DNA from 3 places in the Alteromonas sp. KS69 genome. Region 3 is predicted to be linked to each of the others. Evidence: predicted binding sites of a transcription regulator. Region 3 holds the regulator's gene; each other region holds the start of a gene.
What was found. The regulator sigma-54, encoded in region 3, starts transcription at its own class of promoters, with help from an activator protein. The targets are predictions, from matches to a motif close to GTTGGCACGNNNNTNGNNT.

Region 1 (6,508 bases), on a different contig from region 3:
ATCAAATTAACCAGCTCTTCGGTCACATTCACGTTACTGGTTTCTAGCGTACCTTGTGCAATAGTGCCTATACCTTGAAGGCCTGGCACACCTTGAATAGGTGCGCCACTTGATGCGGTTTCAACGTAGAGGTTCTGTCCTATAGGCTGAAGGCCAGTTGGGTTAATGAAGTCTGATAGGTTCATTTGGCCAAGCACTTGCGGCTCGGCTTGACCACGAATTGACACGCTAATTTCACCGTCTTGTGAAATGGTAATTTGCTGCGCATCCTCTGGAATTGCCACTTCAGGTTGGAGTAAAAAACCCGCGCCAGAAGTCACTATCTGACCTTGATCGTTCATTGAAAACTGACCATTTCTTGAGTAGGCAATGGTGCCGTCAGGCTGCAATATTTCAAAATAACCGCGCCCCTGAATAGACATATCTAACGCATTATCCGTGGTTAGCAAGTTGCCTTGGGTATGTGCTTTTTGTGTTGATACCACCTTTGAACCAGAACCTAACATAAGGCCAGAAGGTAATTCGGTATCAGCTGATGAGCGGCCACCAGGTTGGTTTATATTCTGATAAAGCAAATCTTCAAAAATTGCTCTGTCTTTTTTAAAGCCTACCGTTGATGCGTTAGCCAGGTTGTTCGATACCACCGCGACATCTGTTTGTGCGGCATCAAGACCTGTTTTACTTATCCACAATGCTGGGTGCATGGCGACCTCCTAACCTTTAAAGTTCGTATAACAAAATTGTTAACTATTCTATAGAATGCGCAGTAATTGGTTGCCGCGAGCATCTAGCTCATCAGCTTGCTTCATCATCTTCACTTGAAGCTCATAGTGGCGCTGAAGGCTTATCATATTGACCATTTCGTCAACGGCATTCACGTTCGAGCCTTCCAACATGCCAGACATTACTTTCACACCAGCACTTGCTGGGGCTACCGTGCCGTCTTCCATTCTAAATAAACCATCAGTGCCTCGTTCCATATCGGCATAGTTCGGCTTAACCAGTTTCAACCGGCCAACATCTTCAATTACATTTTCTGGCGCGCCAAGCTGTCTCATTGACAACGTGCCGTCCATACCGATATCTAAATTATCTAGCGGCACAGGAAGGAAAATTGGACCGTTATCGCCTAAAACGGGGCGATTGTGCACATCTGTCAAAATACCGTCGTCACCAAGCTTAAAGTTACCGTCACGAGAATAGGCTTCTTGCCCATTGTCATCTTGAACGGCAAACCAGCCATCGCCTTGTATCGCAACGTCTAAATCACGACCCGTTTGAATCATAGGACCTGATTCATAGTTGTTTGACGGACTTTCGGTCATTGAAAAAACGCGAGACGGCAAACCTTCGCCGTAGGCAGGCATTGACCTTGCCTGTTCTAACTGAGCTCTAAACCCAGTTGTTTGCGCGTTAGCCAAGTTATTGGCACGAAGCCCAGTACCTAAAAGGTCTTGAGATGCACCACTGGCAGCAATGTAGAGAAGTTTGTCCATGACTGACTTTTGACTCTGGTTAAACCATATACAGGTTTTGCAATCCCAGTGCCAACATGCACAAATAGAAGTGGATACAAAAAAACCGCAACTAAAGTTGCGGTTTTTGCTAGTTAAACGTCAATGTTTATCGGATGTTCAGGATAGTCTGGTTAAGCGAGTTATTCACTTCGAGTGCTCGAGAGTTAGCCTGGAAGTTCCGCTGTGCAATAATCATATCGATAAGCTCAGTGGTTAGGTTAACGTTGGCTTGTTCAAGGGCTGATGAGTTAATTTCACCGAAAGTCCCCGTCGTCGCTTCACCCGCCAATGCTTCACCAGATAGGATACTTTCTTTCCACTCAGTGCTGCTTTGCTGCGTTAAGCCCTGCTCATTAGCAAATCTCACTAAGGCCACACGCACGATAGGTTCTGACGTACCGTTTGAGAACGTCGCTCGAACCAAGCCGTCTGGGCCAATATCAATACCCGTCAAACGACCAACAGGCAAACCATCTTGCTCTAATGACGTCACTTCGAATGCTGATGCGTATTGCGTAGGTTCCACCGTGGTAGCATTTGAAGGGTCTAAGTTAAAATCGATCCCTATTTGTTGAGTCGCATCCGCCCCATTTGATAATGCAGAACCTAGCGCTTCAGTCGTTAACTTGTAATCGGTAGTTTGAATGCCATCTGGTGATTCAATACCAATAAAGTCACCACCTTGAGAAAACACAAGCTTAGCTGCTGTAACGCCGTTACCCGTGTTAGTACCCAGCGAGTTTACCGCTGTAGTTGGATCGGAATCAGTACCGGTAGAATTCACTAAATCAGTAAGTTGATCGTCTACCGCTGTCGCCACATACCATTCATTGTCTGCCGCCACATCTTTAACGAAGTAATAAGTCATCACGTGGCTGTCGCCTAGTGAGTCATAAACCGTTACCGAGGTTGCCGCGTTGTAGGTAAGTGGATCTTGTGGATCAAATGCGGCTGGATCTAACCCCTGCTCACTAGCAGGTAAGTTCATACGGATATCAACTTCTGAGGTTTGTGCTGGAGAACCTGATGAATCTGGGATTTGCACTGGCTCTGTAGTACTCAATGCAACCGATGAACTGGTAGAGTCTGAATTAACAGGGAAACCTAAAAGTAAGTCGCCGTTACTGTTAACCACGTAGTTGTCGTCATCTAACTTGAATTGACCGGCACGGGTAAACGAGAAGTCTCGTGAGGTTTCATCAGGCACGGTGGCAAAGAAACCATTCCCAGTAATCGCCAAATCAAGTGCAGTATTGGTGAACTGCAAGCTACCTTGCGAAAACTGCTGGGCCACATCTTGTGTCAAAACACCGTCGCCCACTTTGGTTTTACTTCCAGCCAATAGTGATGTGGCGTACACGTCGCCGAATTCAGCGCGAGACTCTTTAAAGCCAACCGTATTTACGTTTGCGATGTTATTCGCGGTTACATCTAAATCTTTTTGTGCGGCAGCTACGCCACTTAGTGCAATATTAAAAGACATGCTTCTTTCTCCTGCTAACTGCCGATTTGAATAACGTCATCAAGACTAATGCTGACTTCGCCATCTAAATTTAAAATTACGCCCTGACCACTGCCGGCCAAACTAACACTTCCTACATGACGGTTAATGGCAGTATTCAATTGAACGCCTTCACCGTTTAATTCGCCTGTAGCGCTAATTACGTAGTCACCCGCTGGCATATCGTTGCCTTGAGTATCCTTGCCATCCCATTCAAATTGAATGTTGCCAGCGGCTTGTGTGCCAGCATCAATGGTCTTAATCACTTCACCGTATTGATTTTCAACAGTGATCGTCATGTTTTGTACACTTTGCTCATTGACCACAACACCCGATACGCCTGCAGCGTCGCTAGACATGTGCCCTACGTTGCCCTGCACCAATACGTTCTGACCTATCAAGCTAGATGCTTGTAATGCCTGGTTAGATGTCATCGAGGCGGCGAATGACTCAAATTTATCATTCAACTGAGAAATACCATCAGCCATAGTGAATGACGTCATTTGCGCCACCATCTGATCGTTATCTACGGGTTTAGTAGGATCCTGATTCGCTAATTGCTCGGTTAACATGGCAAAAAAGTCTTCTTGCGAAAGCTGTTGCTCTGTTCCATCGACAACCGGAACCGTCTCTTCTTGCCAGTAGAGTTCGTTGTTCAGGCCAGTAGTGTTGTTAATTGTGGTCACAGTATTTTCCTCACATTACCTACGCGGCAACTTATTGCCCTTGCCCTAGCTGCAGAACCCGACGAAATATCTTTTTCGTGGTATCTGCAACCTGAACGTTGGTTTCATAGGCTTTTGATGCCGACATCATATTTGCCATTTCTTCCACGATGTTGACGTTAGGCTTATAGATATAACCCTCTTCGTCAGCCATTGGGTTATGCGGAGCATACTCCACTTGCAATGGCGCATCGCTTTCTACAATTCCCTTAACTTCAACACCCACACCCTTGCTTTGGTCGCCCATGGCGCGCTGCAACTCAGCGGCAAACACTGGGTGTCTTGCACGATACGTTTCGTCATAACTACTGCTTACCGAATTCGCGTTAGCAATGTTACTAGCGGTGGTGTTTAAACGAACATTTTCAGCTTCCATACCGGTACTGGAAATTGACATCACATTAAATAAGCTCATGATTACTGGCCTCCAGAACTAAGGGCTTTTTTCATACCTTTAACTTTACCGTTAATAAACTCAAGTGTGGCTTGGTAACGTAAACCGTTATCTAAAAAGCGGTTACGTTCTGCCTGTACTTCAACCGTATTGCCGTCTCCGGTATCCGGTTGAGTGGGTATGCGGTATTGCATTTCAAAATTTGATGCAACCGACGATACATCGCCACCTATGTGTTTATCGTGAGTTCTTACTAAGCTTCCACCGCCCAATTTGTGCTGCCCATCTTGGGCGCTCATGGCTGACTCCATCGCTTTATTAAAGTCGATGTCTTTCGCCTTATAACCAGGGGTATTGGCGTTCGCTAGGTTTCCAGAGATGACTTCCATCCTGTCGGTGCGTATTGCTAACGCCGACTGATGAAACCCGACTAACTTGTCGAGATTTATGGCCATATTGAAAACTCCTCGCTGCGAAATTCCGGAAATACGCCATCAGTAAATAATGACGAATTATCTGTTATAGGATTTTACTAGCAAGGCAGATGCCAACCTGAAGATTGGCACTGTATAAAAATGAGAAAAGAAATAGAGGGGAATTTAAATATTTTAATAAATTCAGTATTTTAGGTATTTATTTCTTTTGATAGTACAAGCCAGGATTACATTTAATCATGGCATACGTATCGCTTGCCGCACTGATAGATTCAGACGCGCCAAGGAAAAGGACACCGGCAGGTTGCAGCTGTCCGGCAATTTGTTGCAGTATCTTTTGTTTCACATCTGCCGAAAAATAAATCAGCACATTGCGGCAAAAAACGATGTCGAAGCGGCCAAGTGCTGCATAGGAAGTTAACAAATTCAAACTTCTGAATGAAACCATGTTGCGCACTTCTGGCTTAACCTGCATCTGCCCACTTTCATGAGGTTGGAAAAACATAGCCCTACGTTGTGGCGATAACCCTCTAGCAAGCGAAAGTTCATCGTATAGCCCTTGGCTACACTTGCTGAGCATTTCAGAAGAAAGGTCAGTGGCTATAATTTCAACCCCTTGCCTAAGCAATCCGGGTCGCTGTTTTTGAAACTCTAATATCGACATAGCAATAGAATAAGGCTCTTGTCCAGACGAACAAGCTGCACTCCAAATTCTTAGCTTTTGATTTTTCGTTGCAAGTTGAGGAAGTAAATCGCGTTGTAGCAACTCAAACGGATAAGTATCTCTAAACCACAACGTTTCGTTTGTGGTCATCGCATCAATGACGCTTTGTAAAAGGTTACGATCGTAACCTTTTACTACTACATCAATAAGCGCATCAGTACTGTCATAGTCATGCTTATATAACAACGACGCAAGCCTGCTTCTTACAAGGTATTGCTTGTTTTCCCCGAGTACTATTCCACATTGTTTCTCGAGGAAGTGCCGAAACTTTTCATAGCTTGCCGGCGACACACTTTTATTATCCAACCCCTACCGCTCCGTTATTCACAATCCGTCATTAACCACTTCTGAACTGCTGTTGCTAGTTCATCGGGGTGAAATTTCGCAATAAAGTCGTCCGCTCCCACTTTCTGAACCATGGCTTGATTGAATACGCCACTTAAAGATGTGTGAAGTACAACATGAAGCTTTTGAAGTTCTGGTGTATTTTTAATTTCCGCCGTAAGGGTGTAACCGTCCATCTCTGGCATTTCTATGTCAGACACTAGCACCCCAATTCGCTTGGTAATATCACCATATTCTTCAGCGATTTCCTTCAAGCGGTTTAACGCTTCTAAACCATTCTTTGCCAGCTCAATTTCTAACCCAAGTGAGGTTAGCGCTTTTTTAACTTGATTTCTTGCCACAGCTGAATCATCAGCAATGAAGATAATTTTATCTTCCTTACCTTCCGTAGTTAGCCCTTCGGCAACATCTGCGCTTACTTCTGCATTTAGCGGTGAAATTTCATTGAGGATTTTTTCTACGTCGAGAATTTCAATTAATTCGTTTTCTACTTCAGTAACAGCGGTTAAGTAACTTGCTCGGCCTGTCCCTTGGGGAGGCGGCATGATGGCATCCCAGTTGGTATTAATGATGCGCTCAACAGCGCCCACTAAAAAGCCTTGTACAGAACGGTTGTATTCAGCAATAACGATAAACGCATTTGATAAATCTTCAATACGCTTGCCACCCGTCGCCATGCTTAAATCGATGACAGAAATAGTTTGCCCACGAATATGTGCTACTCCGCGAACTAACGAGTTCAACTTTGGCATTGAAGTCAGTGGTGGACACTGGAGCACTTCACGTACTTTAAACACGTTGATACCAAAGCGTTGACGGCCATTAAGCCTGAACAACAATAACTCAAGACGGTTTTGACCAACTAATT
Region 2 (6,508 bases), on a different contig from region 3:
TTTTTTATTGATAAGGAAAAAATGTTTTGTTTTATGTTCTGATTCTTTTGTCTTAAAAGTTCGCTTGAAGACAACTCAAGGCTGGGTACAACCATGAAAAATTTATCAATTCGCGTTTCTCAAAAACCTTTTATAGATAGACAAAAATTTCCTTATGGCTTTCGAAAATCTGGCGATTTCAGTATTGGTGAGGCAGATATACTAACCGGTTATGGAAAAACCCTACTGGCACTGGAATGCGGAGAGTTAACACCAGAGACGGATGATGAGCGTCATTTTGTAGATTTTGTTAGTGGTAAAGTGGATGCTGATAATACTATTGAGCGCACCTGGGCCAAGTATGTACGCTTATCTCGAGGCAAGAAGCACTTCTACACGTTGCATAGCACCGCTGCGAGTAATCAGTCAGACTACGATGAAGATTACAGTGACGAAGCATTTGACGTAGCGTAATTTTGCGTTCGATTTATGTATAACCAGCTCGGTGGAAATCGTGCTGGTTGCTTTTACTTGTGATATTTCCCTCGCTTTTCACCGCTTTGTTGATCCATATCTAGATTGCGCGCGAACAAATCTTTGCATATTTGTAATGTTCTAACAGATGGTTCTATATTAATAACTTAGCTTTGTGAAATTGCTATTTTACGCAAACCACGCTGTTGAGAAATAGTAGAACAATATCTAATGAATTACCCAAGCCTGAAGGCAAAGGAGGCGCAGCGATGATGGTGTCATATAAACAAATTAAACATTTTTCAATTCATGCTACCGATAAGGACATAGGCGGCGTACGAGATATACTTTTTGACGATAAAGATTTTGTCATTAGATATGTAGTTGCCGATACGAATACATGGCTTCCACTTAGCAGGAAAGTGGTGATATCACCTATTTCAATCACCCGATTGGATCAGGAAGAAGAAACCGTTGATGTTTCCATGACCTCAGACACGCTTAAAAATAGCCCATCTATTGACGAACACAAACCGGTTTCAAGAGAATTCGAAGAAACACTATTTCGTTACTTTGGCTATGGCTATTACTGGATTGGTCCTGGTGCGTGGGGCGATTTCGCTCACCCTAATCAGCTAGCGGATCCTGAGTTAGCCGCTATGGGTAAAGAAGAGTTAGACAATAAACCTGAAAATCACTTAAGAGCTTGCGGCGAGGTCAGTGGCTACGAAGTGGCAACCCAAGAAGATAACGTTGGGCACATTAGCGATTTTGTGTTTGATATTGAAAGCTGGCAAATTCAAATGCTAGTGGTAGATACAAACAACTGGCTACCTGGTGGTAAAAAGCTTGCAGTACTGCCCTCTGACATCAAGAATATTGATTGGTCTTCTCACAATGTCTCTGTCGACCTAACACATGAGGGTTTGATGGCTAGACCGGAAGTTGATCTTGATAAATTGGATGACGCTGCATATGTAGAGGCATTGGTGGCAAACGCTAAACTTGTCTAGTTAGGTCGAAAATCTATTTAAGCTTTGGTGATTTACCGTTTGTTACTGAGCTAGATTCTAGCAAACTTAATTAATCGTTCTGAGCGCAAAAGAACTTGTGGAGCAAGCCAATAGTTTGCTTCACTCTTTCATCGGCTAATCGATAATAAATGGTTTGTCCAGCTCGGCGTGTGGCTACCATTTTAGATTCTCTCAATAGCGCTAAATGCTGTGAAATTACTGGCTGAGAAACATCTACATGGTCCAACATTTGAGTAACAGATAACTCTTTGTCCATTAAAGAACACAACACCATTAAACGGGTCTTATTTGCCAACTGCTTAAGATAGAGCTCAGCTTCCATTGTATATTGAGCCATTTCGCTCATGTTCACAGATAAATCATCAACGGCTAAATTATCAGTCATAACAACTCACTTATAAAGTTACGTAAATAGGCCACCACTCGCCACCTTATACTAAAGTATACTACTATGGCGGCGAACGCCAAAACTCAATGTCATTTTTTTATAAAAATATAATGAAAGTAGGTGGTAGAAAATATAGCGCTTTCCTTATATAGTAAACTCATCATTAATTTTCAAGGTGCTTTAATGTTAATCGATATCACTACGAGACTTGCCAATATCCCCTTTCCCCTTCGTTGTATAACAGCTAAAGAAGCGATGCAGGAAATATCTTCTAATCATGGTTTATTACTTGATGTTCGTGAACCCGCAGAGGCAGCATCTAGCCCTGTAGAAGCAGCATTAAATATTCCTCGTGGCGTACTTGAGATGAAAGTTATCGAAAAATGTAAAGATGCCAAATTTCCAATCTATATTCATTGCGCTTCAGGCATTCGCGCCAAATTGGCTGCCGAACAGCTAATGAACATGGGGTATGAGAATGTGAGCGTGGTAACCTGTTCAATAGGCGATATTAAGCAAGCTACCGACGCATAAGCGCTGACAGCCTCTGGGAGCTTGTGGTATAACCCCTCTATACCGTGACAGAATAATCGATTAGAGCTAGCGGATGTTAAAATCTACATTAGAACAATGGCGCATGTTTAAGGCAGTGGTAGATGCTGGAGGCTTCAATCAAGCAGCCGCATTAGTGCACAAGAGCCAATCTAGTGTGCATCACGCGGTTCAAAAGTTAGAAAACGCCATTGGCGTTGTGTTGTTTGAAAACAGTGGGCGTAAAGTAAAGTTATCTCCTCAAGGGGAGTTAATGTATCGGCGAGCGGCGTTTGTATTAAATGAAGCGCAGAAATTAGAAGCGGTAGCGGCTAGTTTACAAGCAGGAACCGAAACCCTTCTTCGTATCGCCGTTGATATCATTTTCCCTTCCGATTTACTTTATAATGTATTAAGTAAAGTGTCTGAAGAATTTCCTCTGCTACGTATCGAGATTGAAGAAACTGTGTTGAGCGGCGCTAACTCCTTGCTTGATAGTGGCAATGTAGATATCGCGATATCTCCCTTCCCCTACCCCGGCGGATTCAGTGAAGATTTATGTGAAATAGACTTTGCTGCTGTAGCGCATGTTGATCATCCTCTGCACGCACTCGACCGTGCTTTAACACTAGAAGATTTAAAGTCACATCGTCAAATAGTGGTAAGAGATTCATCAGCTGAGCGTAAAGTTGATGCTGGTTGGCTTGGCGCCGAGCAACGCTGGACGGTTAGCCATATTAGAACGTCCGTAGATATGATTTCTCAAGGACTTGGATTTGCTTGGCTACCTATCGCTATTATTAAAAAAGAATTAGAAGAAGGGCTATTGCTGCCACTACCTCTTGATAGCAATGGCGGTTTACGCCGCGCAATGCTTTACCTCACATTTGAGGATGGCGACGGCCTGGGACCAGCAGCAAGAAGCTTTATCGGTGAACTTAGATATCAATCGATGCAGCTTCCTTCTGCTGATGGCATGCTTGAACAATGCGTAGAGTCTATACAAAGGTAACGTGAGCAGTAGTCATTTACTTATCGCTAAGCTCTACGTAGCACATTGATATAAAAATAAAAACTCAGCAGTCTTAGCCAATACCTAGCGCTATCTGTTGACCACCATATAAAAATCCAAATAAGGCGATAGATAGCCCAAATAGTGCTACAGCGCCGTCATCCGTTGCCATGCCAATAGCCATAATCAACACAGCAAACGCCGGTATTAATCCCATAAAGGGTACTAACTCTAGTGGCACCATCAACAAACCACACGCCGCACAACTTAGCGCTATAAGTGAACGGAACACAGGTTGGCGCATAAAAAACCAGCGCGGCATTAAGAAACGGTCAAATCGCACCGCCACTGGTTTCATTTTATTTACCAAAAATTCTATTCGCTCTGCGTCCATTTCAATTTTCATAATGGTAGCGGGAAGCCACGGATGACGTCGACCGAGTAAAATTTGCATTGCTATCAGTAAAATTGTCACACCGGTGATGGTGGGTACCCCAGGAATAGCCCCTATGGGCGTTGCCGCAATAAACGCTGGCAACGCTAACATGGGTCCAAATCCCCTTTTTTCCATTGCATTCCAGAATTCGGAAAACGCCATGACGTCGCCGGTGTCTTTAGGCTGCATTTTTCCCAACAACTCATAAAGTGTCATTGACCTTGCGCCAGTTTCCTTAAACATTTTCATTCCCTATTTATGGCTAAGACTAATGCCTTATTTCCATCGAAACCTATGCGTCTTGGGTGATAGCGAAGCGCAATACACTTTGGGTATTCCATCAAAAATTTCATTAACTCAGCAATATCACCGTGTACAACGCTTCTATTTTCCGCTTGTCCAACAGTGTAAATCTGAAATAAATTTTCAGAAGCATTCTCGTAAGCGGTGAATTTTCGCGTTCGGTTACAAAGCGACTATGCGGTAAATAATGCGATAACTGTGCCACTGAAGTTATTCATCGTTCAAATTTATGCTTTTGGGTAGCTATCGGCACAATATGTGCTTTATTAGCTAAAGATATGTCATTGTGCGGATTGTGTTTAGCTAGTCCTCTTTTACGAGATGCGAGGATCGCATTATGAGGTCAGCCCAGAGATATTGCTGCGCTTTTCAACCAAAGTTGAGTCTGAATGCGACAATGCCTACGTTTGAATGTAATAATGCACAAATAATTATAAAATCAGATCAATTTACCCACCCAGTGCGCTGAGATAAGCAATCAGGGAGTGATTGATAACTTAAAAAAGGGATATTCAAGTGTTAACTGTTTTGCTTGTAGATGATGATGCCGAGTTTACCGAGGTGGCCTGCACTATAATTGAGTTTCTTGGTCACGAAGTGCTAACTGCTGCCACATTAGGTGAAGCGCGTGACTGGTTAAAGAAAGAAACCTTCGATCACATATTACTTGATTTCATGTTGCCAGATGGCAGCGGTGCACACTTGTTCGATGAACTTAACGCGCTTCCTAAACGCCCACGTATTACCCTTATTACCGGACACCCATCGGTAAAAGGCGTCATTAAAGGTCTGTGCGGCCCCAATATTGATTACCTTGTTAAACCTATTCAACGTGAAGACATTGAAGCAGTATTAACAGGGAAACCTAAAGTCGCTGAAGATACCAGCGAAAAAATTGAAAAGCATTTCGATTTGCTTATTGGCGAATCTGCGCCAATGAGAGAACTCTATAAATTAATTGAAAGAGTGAGCAGAACAAGTGCCAACGTTATGCTACTGGGCGAAAGTGGTGTAGGTAAAGAGGTTGTTGCAGCCGCTATTCACCGCGCGTCACAAAGTGAAGGCCCTTACGTAGTGACTAACTGTGGTGCCTTTTCAAAAGAATTAATTGGTAGTGAACTATTTGGCCACGAAAAAGGTGCCTTTACTGGTGCAGTTGGCCGAAAAGAAGGTGTTTTCGAACAAGCTGAAGGCGGATGTTTATTCTTAGATGAAATCACCGAAATGCCTATCGATATGCAGCCAAACCTACTACGCGTATTGGAAAACAAAGTGGTTATCCGTGTTGGCGGTACTAAAACTATTCCGGTTAATTGCCGCGTAGTGTCAGCCACCAACCGAACCATGGAAGAGATAGCACAAAGCAAAGTGTTGCGTGAAGATATCTACTTCAGACTTGCTGTATTTCCAATCACCATACCTACGTTGCGCGAGCGCAAAGAAGATATTCCTTTATTAGCGAAAACCTTTATTGAAGAATTTAATAAAGACAACGGCTCTAAATTTAGCTGGCAAGAAAGTCAGCTGAATACATTACAAGCTTACGACTGGCCAGGTAACGTTCGTGAATTGCGCCACTTTGTCCATCGTGCAGCCATTATGAGCGACCCGACAAAACAAGTAATAGAGCTTCCTAAAACGATTGAGTCGCCTTTTGCTAAAAAACAAAGTACAGCGCCAGCACTTCAAGCGGGACGTACTATTGAAGATGTCGAGAAAGAACTTATTTACGCCACGCTTGAGAAGGTAAATGGGAATAAAACCATGGCCGCTGACATGCTCGGCATAAGCACCAAAACTTTATACAACCGACTTCACGCGTATGGCGATTTGGTCAAAGAAGACTAGTAAGGCAGGACAAAAGTTATGACTGAAGATGAGTTTGCCCGATTAAGCACTTATGTACACGATGCACGCAAACCACTAAATCGCATTTCTATGCAAGCTGAATTGGTAAAAATGGCGCTTAATGGCGAAGTTCCCGCCCAAAAAGCGATGGCAGCATTGGATAAGATAATAACCAGTGCTAAAGATTGCAGTGACTCCCTTTCTGAAATGACTTCAGATTTTGGCGACACATTATTGGATTGATGTAATGCTAAACAAAGTTTTTTCTTCGCTATACAGCTGGGTAATCATGGTGGTATTCGTGATTGCTATTATCACTGCGAATTCATTTTATGTGGTGCAAACCCTTGATGACTTATCAGCCTTAGAAGCGCGTCTATTTACCACTAGCCGCGTGATAAGCGCGGTGAACAAGTTGCACGTGGCCGTATTGCGCGCCGAATCAGGTCAACGTGGTTTCCTTCTTACTGAAGATGAAGCTTATCTGGAGGAGTACACACAGA
Region 3 (6,508 bases):
CATTAACGTGCCCAAGCGCCATACCGCGAATAACAAGGGTAAGGGTTTGGTTTCCGGCAACACCGCCCATGCTTGGTACTATGGTGTTCAATATGGCAAGTACGGCCAATTGGCTTAGCGTTGCTTCAAACAAGTCGCTTACCATGGCTGCCATTAGCGCGGTAACCAGGTTTACAGCCAACCAAACGGAGCGTCGTTTGGTACTTTGAAGCACAGGGGCGAAAGTATCTTCGTCATCATCTAAACCCGCCATACTCATCATGGAGTGCTCAGCGTCCTCACGAATAATATCTACCACGTCATCAATGGTAATTCGGCCGACTAAGCGGTGTTTCTCATCAACCACGGGGGCCGATAGCCAGTTATAGCGCTCGAATAAGCTCGCCACTTCATCATCTGGCATATGCACAGGAATCGCTTCAGACTCTTCATCCATCACATCAGACACTTTGGCTTCAGTCTCAGCGGTGAGTAATCGCGTTACCGGTACAATACCCACCAAATTATCGGTGCGGTTAACCACATAAAAGGTATCGGTATTTTCAGGTAATTCACCTTTGAGGCGAATATAACGAAGGACCACATCAATGGTGACATCAGGGCGAAGTGTAATGGTGTCGGTATTCATAATGAAACCGGCAGTTTCTTCGCCGTAAGACAATGCCTGTTCAGCACGTACCCTGTCTTGTGCATCCATAGAGTCTAGAATGTCCTGTAATACAGGCTCAGGCAGACTACTAAGGGTAACCGCTAAGTCATCGGTATCCATCTCTTCTAACGCGTCTACCACGTTAGCAGGCAGCATTTTGGTGATGATACCGTTACGTACGTCGTCAGAGAGTTCTTCTAAAATATCACCATGGAAATCACCATCGATAAGCTCCCACAACTCGTCACGAGTACGACTGGGGCTAGATTCTAGAATGTGTGCAACATCAGATGGGGGTAATTCAAGCAGAAGCTTACGTACAGAAACAAATTGGCCATTATTCAACGCGCCATTTAGTGCCCTTAGTTGGCTTTGTACGTATTTTGAGACCAGCGCTTCTGCCACTGCTTTCGCCTAAAAAATGGAATTTCAATAATGGTAGGATATCGCACTTGCCATGACGCTGTCATGACAAAAGCGCAGTAGGTACAGACAATTACGAGCCGTATGGTGAAATTATAGACGGCTTTTAGCAGAATTTCTCAGTCGTATTGGAAGCTGCATTATTCGTCTTCGTTGAAACGGCCTTCAATTAACGTTTCAATGGCGTTTAATGCCGCTTCGGCATCATTACCTTCAACCACAACGTTTACCTGTTCACCTTGGTGGCTTTCCAGCATCATTAAGCCCAGCACACTGTTAGCATCGGCTTTCTTATCGCCTTTCACCAACACGATTTTTGCGTCAAATTGATTGGCTAATTGAACCAACTGTGTGGCAGCGCGGGCGTGTAAGCCCAATTTATTGACTATGGTAAGTGTTTTTTCGATTGTCATTACTGATTTAACTCGCGGTGGCGAATTTGTACATCGGGATGCATTTCGCCAAAGGTTTTCGCTAACGATTGAGCAATAAATACTGAGCGGTGCTGACCGCCGGTACAACCAATCGCAATGGTGACATAACTACGGTTATTGCGTTCTAAGTGTGGCAGCCATGTAGTGATTAGGTTCTGAATTTGCCAAATAAATTTGGTTACAACAGGCTGGGAACCTAAAAATACTTCTACGGGGGCATCTAAGCCAGTTAAGTGTTTTAAATCGGGTTCCCAATGCGGGTTGGGGAGAAAGCGGGCGTCAAATACATAGTCGGCGTCTTTGGGGATACCGTGCTTAAAGCCAAACGATTCAAACACCAATACTAGGCGAGAGCTTTTCTTGCCTAGAATTCGCTCGCGAATAAGCTCTGCGAGTTGATGAATAGTGAGTTTATCCGTATCAATATACAAATCGGCGCGCTCAACAATAGGCGCAAGTAAGTCTGATTCGGCTTTTATCGATTCAGATAAAGATTTGTTGAGCTTAGCTAGCGGATGTAATCGGCGGGTTTCGCTGAAACGCTTCACCAGTACATCGTCACTCGCGTCGATGTACACAATGGTCATAGACCACGATGAGGGTAGGTAATCTAAGATCTCTACCAAGTCCGCTGGATTTTTGGGTAGGTTTCTTACATCGATACTTACCGCAACTTGGTCATATTCATCAACCACGGTATGGGTCAGAGTAGGGAGAAGGTTAACCGGAATATTATCTACGCAATAGTAACCTAAATCTTCAAGGGCACGTAGCGCAACTGATTTTCCTGAACCGGATCGACCACTGATAATAATCAGTTTCACCTGCATTTCTCCCTTTTAAAATATGGTGCAGTGCTTTTTTAGCTTAAAGCCGTAATGATGTCATCACTGGTGGAGGCCCGCCTAATGGCTTTCACCGTTTCTTTATCACTTAGCTTACCCGCCACGGTAGCGAGTGTTTGTAAGTGACCTTCTGTTTTCTCTTCTGGCACTAATAGGGCAAAGAATATATCTACGGGCTGATCGTCAAGCGCATCAAAATCGATGGCAGGGTTGCTGGTTACAATAATGGCGATAACGTGTTCTAAGCCCGGTAATCGACCGTGGGGCAGAGCAATACCATTGCCAATACCCGTACTCCCCATTCGTTCACGGGTTAGTAGACTATTTAATACACTAGCCTGATCGATGTCGGGATTATTTTTAGCAGCAATGTCGCTAATAATCTCTAGAATACGTTTTTTACTGTTACATTGAACCGCACACTCGGTGCGGTCCAAACTTACTATGGCTTGAATTTCCATACTAATATTTAGTGCTTTTTCAGCTTTTCCTTATGCTTGATAACTTGCCTGTCGAGTTTGTCGATCATGCTGTCTATCGCCGCATACATGTCTGTATTATGAGATGAAGCAAACACTTCTGCGCCGCTAAGGTGCATGGTGGCTTCGGCTTTTTGATTGAGTTTTTCGACGTTCAGGATGACATGCACATTAGATATGTGATCAAAGTGACGCTCTAGTTTGCTGAACTTAGTATCGACATAGCTACGCAAAGAATCAGTAATTTCGACATGATGACCGGTAAGGTTGATTTGCATATTTCGTCTTCCTTAAATTATCAAGGCCTTTAAATAAGGCTTTTGCGTTGGTTTGACGGCGGAATCGATAACGATTCCCGGTATTTTGCTATTGTTCGCCGGGCTACTTTAATGCCTTGTTCGGCCAACAATTGAGCAATCTTGCTATCGCTTAATGGCTTGCTGGGCGTTTCCGCTGCCACAAGCTTTTTAATTAGTGCGCGAATAGCGGTAGATGAACACTCACCACCAGATTCCGTTGCTACATGGCTAGAGAAGAAATATTTCAACTCGAAAATGCCACGAGGGGTATGCATATACTTTTGCGTGGTGACTCGTGAAATGGTGGATTCATGCATATCTACCATTTCTGCGACATCATTTAGCACCATTGGTTTCATCATTTCTGGGCCGTGCTCGAAAAAGCCCATTTGTTGCTGCACAATACAGTTTGCTACTTTCATCAAGGTGTCGTTTCTTGACTCAAGGCTTTTTATAAACCACTTGGCTTCTTGCATATGCGAGCGAATAAATTGCGAATCGCTGCTGTTTTTAGAGCGTCGGCTCATGGCAGCGTATTGTTGATTTACGCTTAATTTTGGCAAGCTGTCGGGATTAAGTTCTACTACCCAACGGCCATTCTTTTTGTTTACCGAAACATCAGGAATAACGTATTCGGGTTCTTTAGTAATTAATGCACTGCCAGGACGAGGATTCAACGTTTGCAATAAGCGCATGGCTTCACGAAGTTGATCTTCTTTCAAACGACTCTTGCGCATTAACGTACGGTAATCTTTGCTGCTCAGCAGGTCTGAGTACTCATTAATAAGCTGTCTGGCTTCGGTAAGCCATGGCGTATCGTCTGAGAACTGGCGAAGCTGCACGAGCAAACATTCTTGCGGTGTACGTGAACCTGAACCAATAGGGTCGAACATTTGAATACGTTTTAGTACACATTCAACTTCGTCCATTTCTACCAACTCTTCAACATCGTCAGAGTTTACCGATTCTAAAATCTGTTCAATGGGTACGTTAAGGTAACCAGATTCATCAATTGAGTCGATAATGGCGGTAGCAATGGCGCGGTCTGTATCTGAAAACGGGGTTAAGCGCATCTGCCAAAGCAAATGGTCTTGAATATTGTCGGTGGTTTCACCCTGAAACAATTGGTCGTCATCATTATTCGATGGGCCAGGAGCGGGGGCAGAAGAGGCCGAGTAATACTCATCCCATGTGCTGTCGATTGGCAACTCGTCGGGAAGATCGTTCTTTTCAAGCGCGTCACCAGCTTCTAATGAATCGCTAGAAGCAGTAGGAGCAGCTTCTACAGAAGGGTCGTCGCCGTCCATGTTGTTTTTCTCAACAGGGTGGTCATCACCGCCTTCTTCAACTTCTAAAAGAGGGTTTGAGTCAAGTGCTTCCTGAATCTCTTGTTGCAGGTCGAGCGTAGACAACTGCAGCAGCTTGATTGCCTGCTGCAACTGCGGTGTCATGGTAAGTTGTTGACTGAACTTTAGCTGTAAAGATGGTTTCATCTACGTCTTATTTTTAAACTCTTGTTGTGAATATACCCGTGCTTAAAACTGAAAATGACAATTCGGTTACAGTAACTATAGCCTGAATTGTTCTCCTAGGTATACATCCCTTACTTTCTGATTACTTAAAACTTGTTCTGCCGTCCCTTGCGCGATGAGTTCGCCTTGGCTCACAATATACGCTTTCTCACACACATCCAGTGTTTCTCTTACGTTGTGATCGGTGATGAGGATTCCAATTCCTCTGTCACGAAGATGTTGAATGATCTTCTTTATATCATTAACCGATATAGGATCAACACCAGCAAATGGCTCATCAAGCAAAATAAATTGCGGATCGGCTGCTAATGCTCGTGCGATTTCTACTCGGCGGCGTTCACCACCGGATAAACTCATACCCGTACTATTACGTATATGGTTGATATTAAATTCATCAAGTAGCGCATCGGCTTCTTGTTCTTGTTCTGATGAACTTAACCCTTTACGGGTTTGCAAGATAGCCATGATGTTCTCAAACACCGTCAATTTTCTAAAAATAGAGGCTTCTTGCGGCAAATACCCAATACCGCGGCGAGCACGTTCGTGCATGGGCTCGTGGGTTAATTCGCTGTCATCAATACTGATTTTGCCCTTATCTAGAGGAACTAAGCCAACAATCATGTAGAAGGTAGTCGTTTTACCGGCACCATTCGGGCCGAGTAATCCAACGATTTGCCCCGTCGATACTGATAAGCTTACATCGCGAACCACTTGACGTGCTTTATACGCCTTTGCAAGGCTCTGTGCGCTCAACGTTGCCATGATTAATTGTCGTCCGCCTTATCGTCTTCGTTATTCGATGACGCTTTACGTATTGCCTCAGGGGTAAATACGGTAGTGACTCTGCCACCTTCGCCGTCTTCGCCGCCTGTTGCAAGTAATTGTTCAGTGACCATGTCGAAGGTAATCTTGTCGCCTTGTACTTTACTGGTGTCTTGCTGTAGCTCAGCATTTCCTTGTAAAGAAATAGTTCGATTTACTACTTCATAGCGAATTTCATTGGCCTTCGCTGTGACAGGAGCACCGTCTTCAAGTTTTTGCGAATAGCTGGCTGGTTTGCCGCGAGCCACGAATATCTCTCGTCCATCACCTTCGCTGGCAATCACTTCAACTTCATCGGCATTTATCACCAAAGAACCTTGAGTAATCCGCACATCATCTTTAAACAATGAGGTTTTGTTTTTACCGTCAACGAATTGCGATTTCGAGTCAACTTTAATCGGTTTGTTAAAGTCGCTTTCAGCCGCTATAGCCACAGTAGCGAATAGGCTAACAGCGAGGCTGGTCGCTAATGCTTTAGTGGCTAGGCGAATAAATGGTTTGTACATGGTCTATTAACTCGTATTCCTGGGTACGCAAATTAGCGTTAAACCCATTGCTGTTAATCACATATTGTAAGCCACGTATTTCCACGGGCTGATCAGATGTCATTTGCTTAGTGTACAGGTTTATCTCTATAAACGCTGTGCGTATTGTTCTTACAAAGTCATCGACACTTTGGTTTTCAATAACGACATTATTTTCTAGCTGTATCAATTCGTTATTATACAAAGTGCCTTCTGTCGCGGTAACTTCCCACGGTGACTGTGCATCGTCGGTATACAATGTATATCTGGGCTTTTGGAATAAAACAAAGCCCAATTGGTCGTAATGTTCCATCGACGCTGCAAATACTTTGTGATTTAGCTGTCCTTCTTGATTATATAAGGTGGTCGTTAGGTTTTTGGCTTTATATGCAGGCTTTAATGCGTCCGGCCCTTGATCAGATTGCTGAGCAGGATCTTCGTCCATCCAAATAGGAATATACAGGGCGGATGCCAATATAAATAACACCGAAATACTTAAGC

Region 1: flgB (flagellar basal body rod protein FlgB) is a predicted target of sigma-54. The motif match lies at 4,671-4,689, and genes of this name have one in related genera.
Region 2: C7Y69_RS16315 (exopolysaccharide biosynthesis protein) is a predicted target of sigma-54. The motif match lies at 4,345-4,363, and genes of this name have one in related genera.

Annotation. Positions count from the first base shown of each region.
Region 1 covers NZ_PYHU01000005.1:404,969-411,476, forward strand. Annotated here, with positions in the region: gene flgG (flagellar basal-body rod protein FlgG) at 1-704, opposite strand, end outside; gene C7Y69_RS05140 (flagellar basal body rod protein FlgF) at 753-1,496, opposite strand; gene flgE (flagellar hook protein FlgE) at 1,624-3,000, opposite strand; gene flgD (flagellar hook assembly protein FlgD) at 3,015-3,704, opposite strand; gene flgC (flagellar basal body rod protein FlgC) at 3,736-4,158, opposite strand; gene flgB (flagellar basal body rod protein FlgB) at 4,161-4,592, opposite strand; gene C7Y69_RS05165 (CheR family methyltransferase) at 4,771-5,601, opposite strand; gene C7Y69_RS05170 (chemotaxis protein CheV) at 5,616-6,508, opposite strand, start outside.
Region 2 covers NZ_PYHU01000035.1:29,399-35,906, forward strand. Annotated here, with positions in the region: gene maoP (DUF413 domain-containing protein) at 94-453, shown strand; gene C7Y69_RS16295 (PRC-barrel domain-containing protein) at 723-1,466, shown strand; gene C7Y69_RS16300 (ArsR/SmtB family transcription factor) at 1,537-1,872, opposite strand; gene C7Y69_RS16305 (rhodanese-like domain-containing protein) at 2,059-2,409, shown strand; gene C7Y69_RS16310 (LysR family transcriptional regulator) at 2,483-3,418, shown strand; gene C7Y69_RS16315 (exopolysaccharide biosynthesis protein) at 3,492-4,097, opposite strand; gene C7Y69_RS16320 (sigma-54-dependent transcriptional regulator) at 4,674-6,005, shown strand; gene C7Y69_RS16325 (hypothetical protein) at 6,024-6,248, shown strand; gene C7Y69_RS16330 (sensor histidine kinase) at 6,253-6,508, shown strand, end outside.
Region 3 covers NZ_PYHU01000010.1:164,859-171,366, forward strand. Annotated here, with positions in the region: gene mgtE (magnesium transporter) at 1-1,054, opposite strand, end outside; gene C7Y69_RS09200 (HPr family phosphocarrier protein) at 1,213-1,485, opposite strand; gene rapZ (RNase adapter RapZ) at 1,485-2,330, opposite strand; gene ptsN (PTS IIA-like nitrogen regulatory protein PtsN) at 2,369-2,812, opposite strand; gene hpf (ribosome hibernation promoting factor) at 2,821-3,108, opposite strand; gene C7Y69_RS09220 (RNA polymerase factor sigma-54) at 3,138-4,622, opposite strand; gene lptB (LPS export ABC transporter ATP-binding protein) at 4,698-5,423, opposite strand; gene lptA (lipopolysaccharide transport periplasmic protein LptA) at 5,426-5,989, opposite strand; gene lptC (LPS export ABC transporter periplasmic protein LptC) at 5,958-6,508, opposite strand, start outside.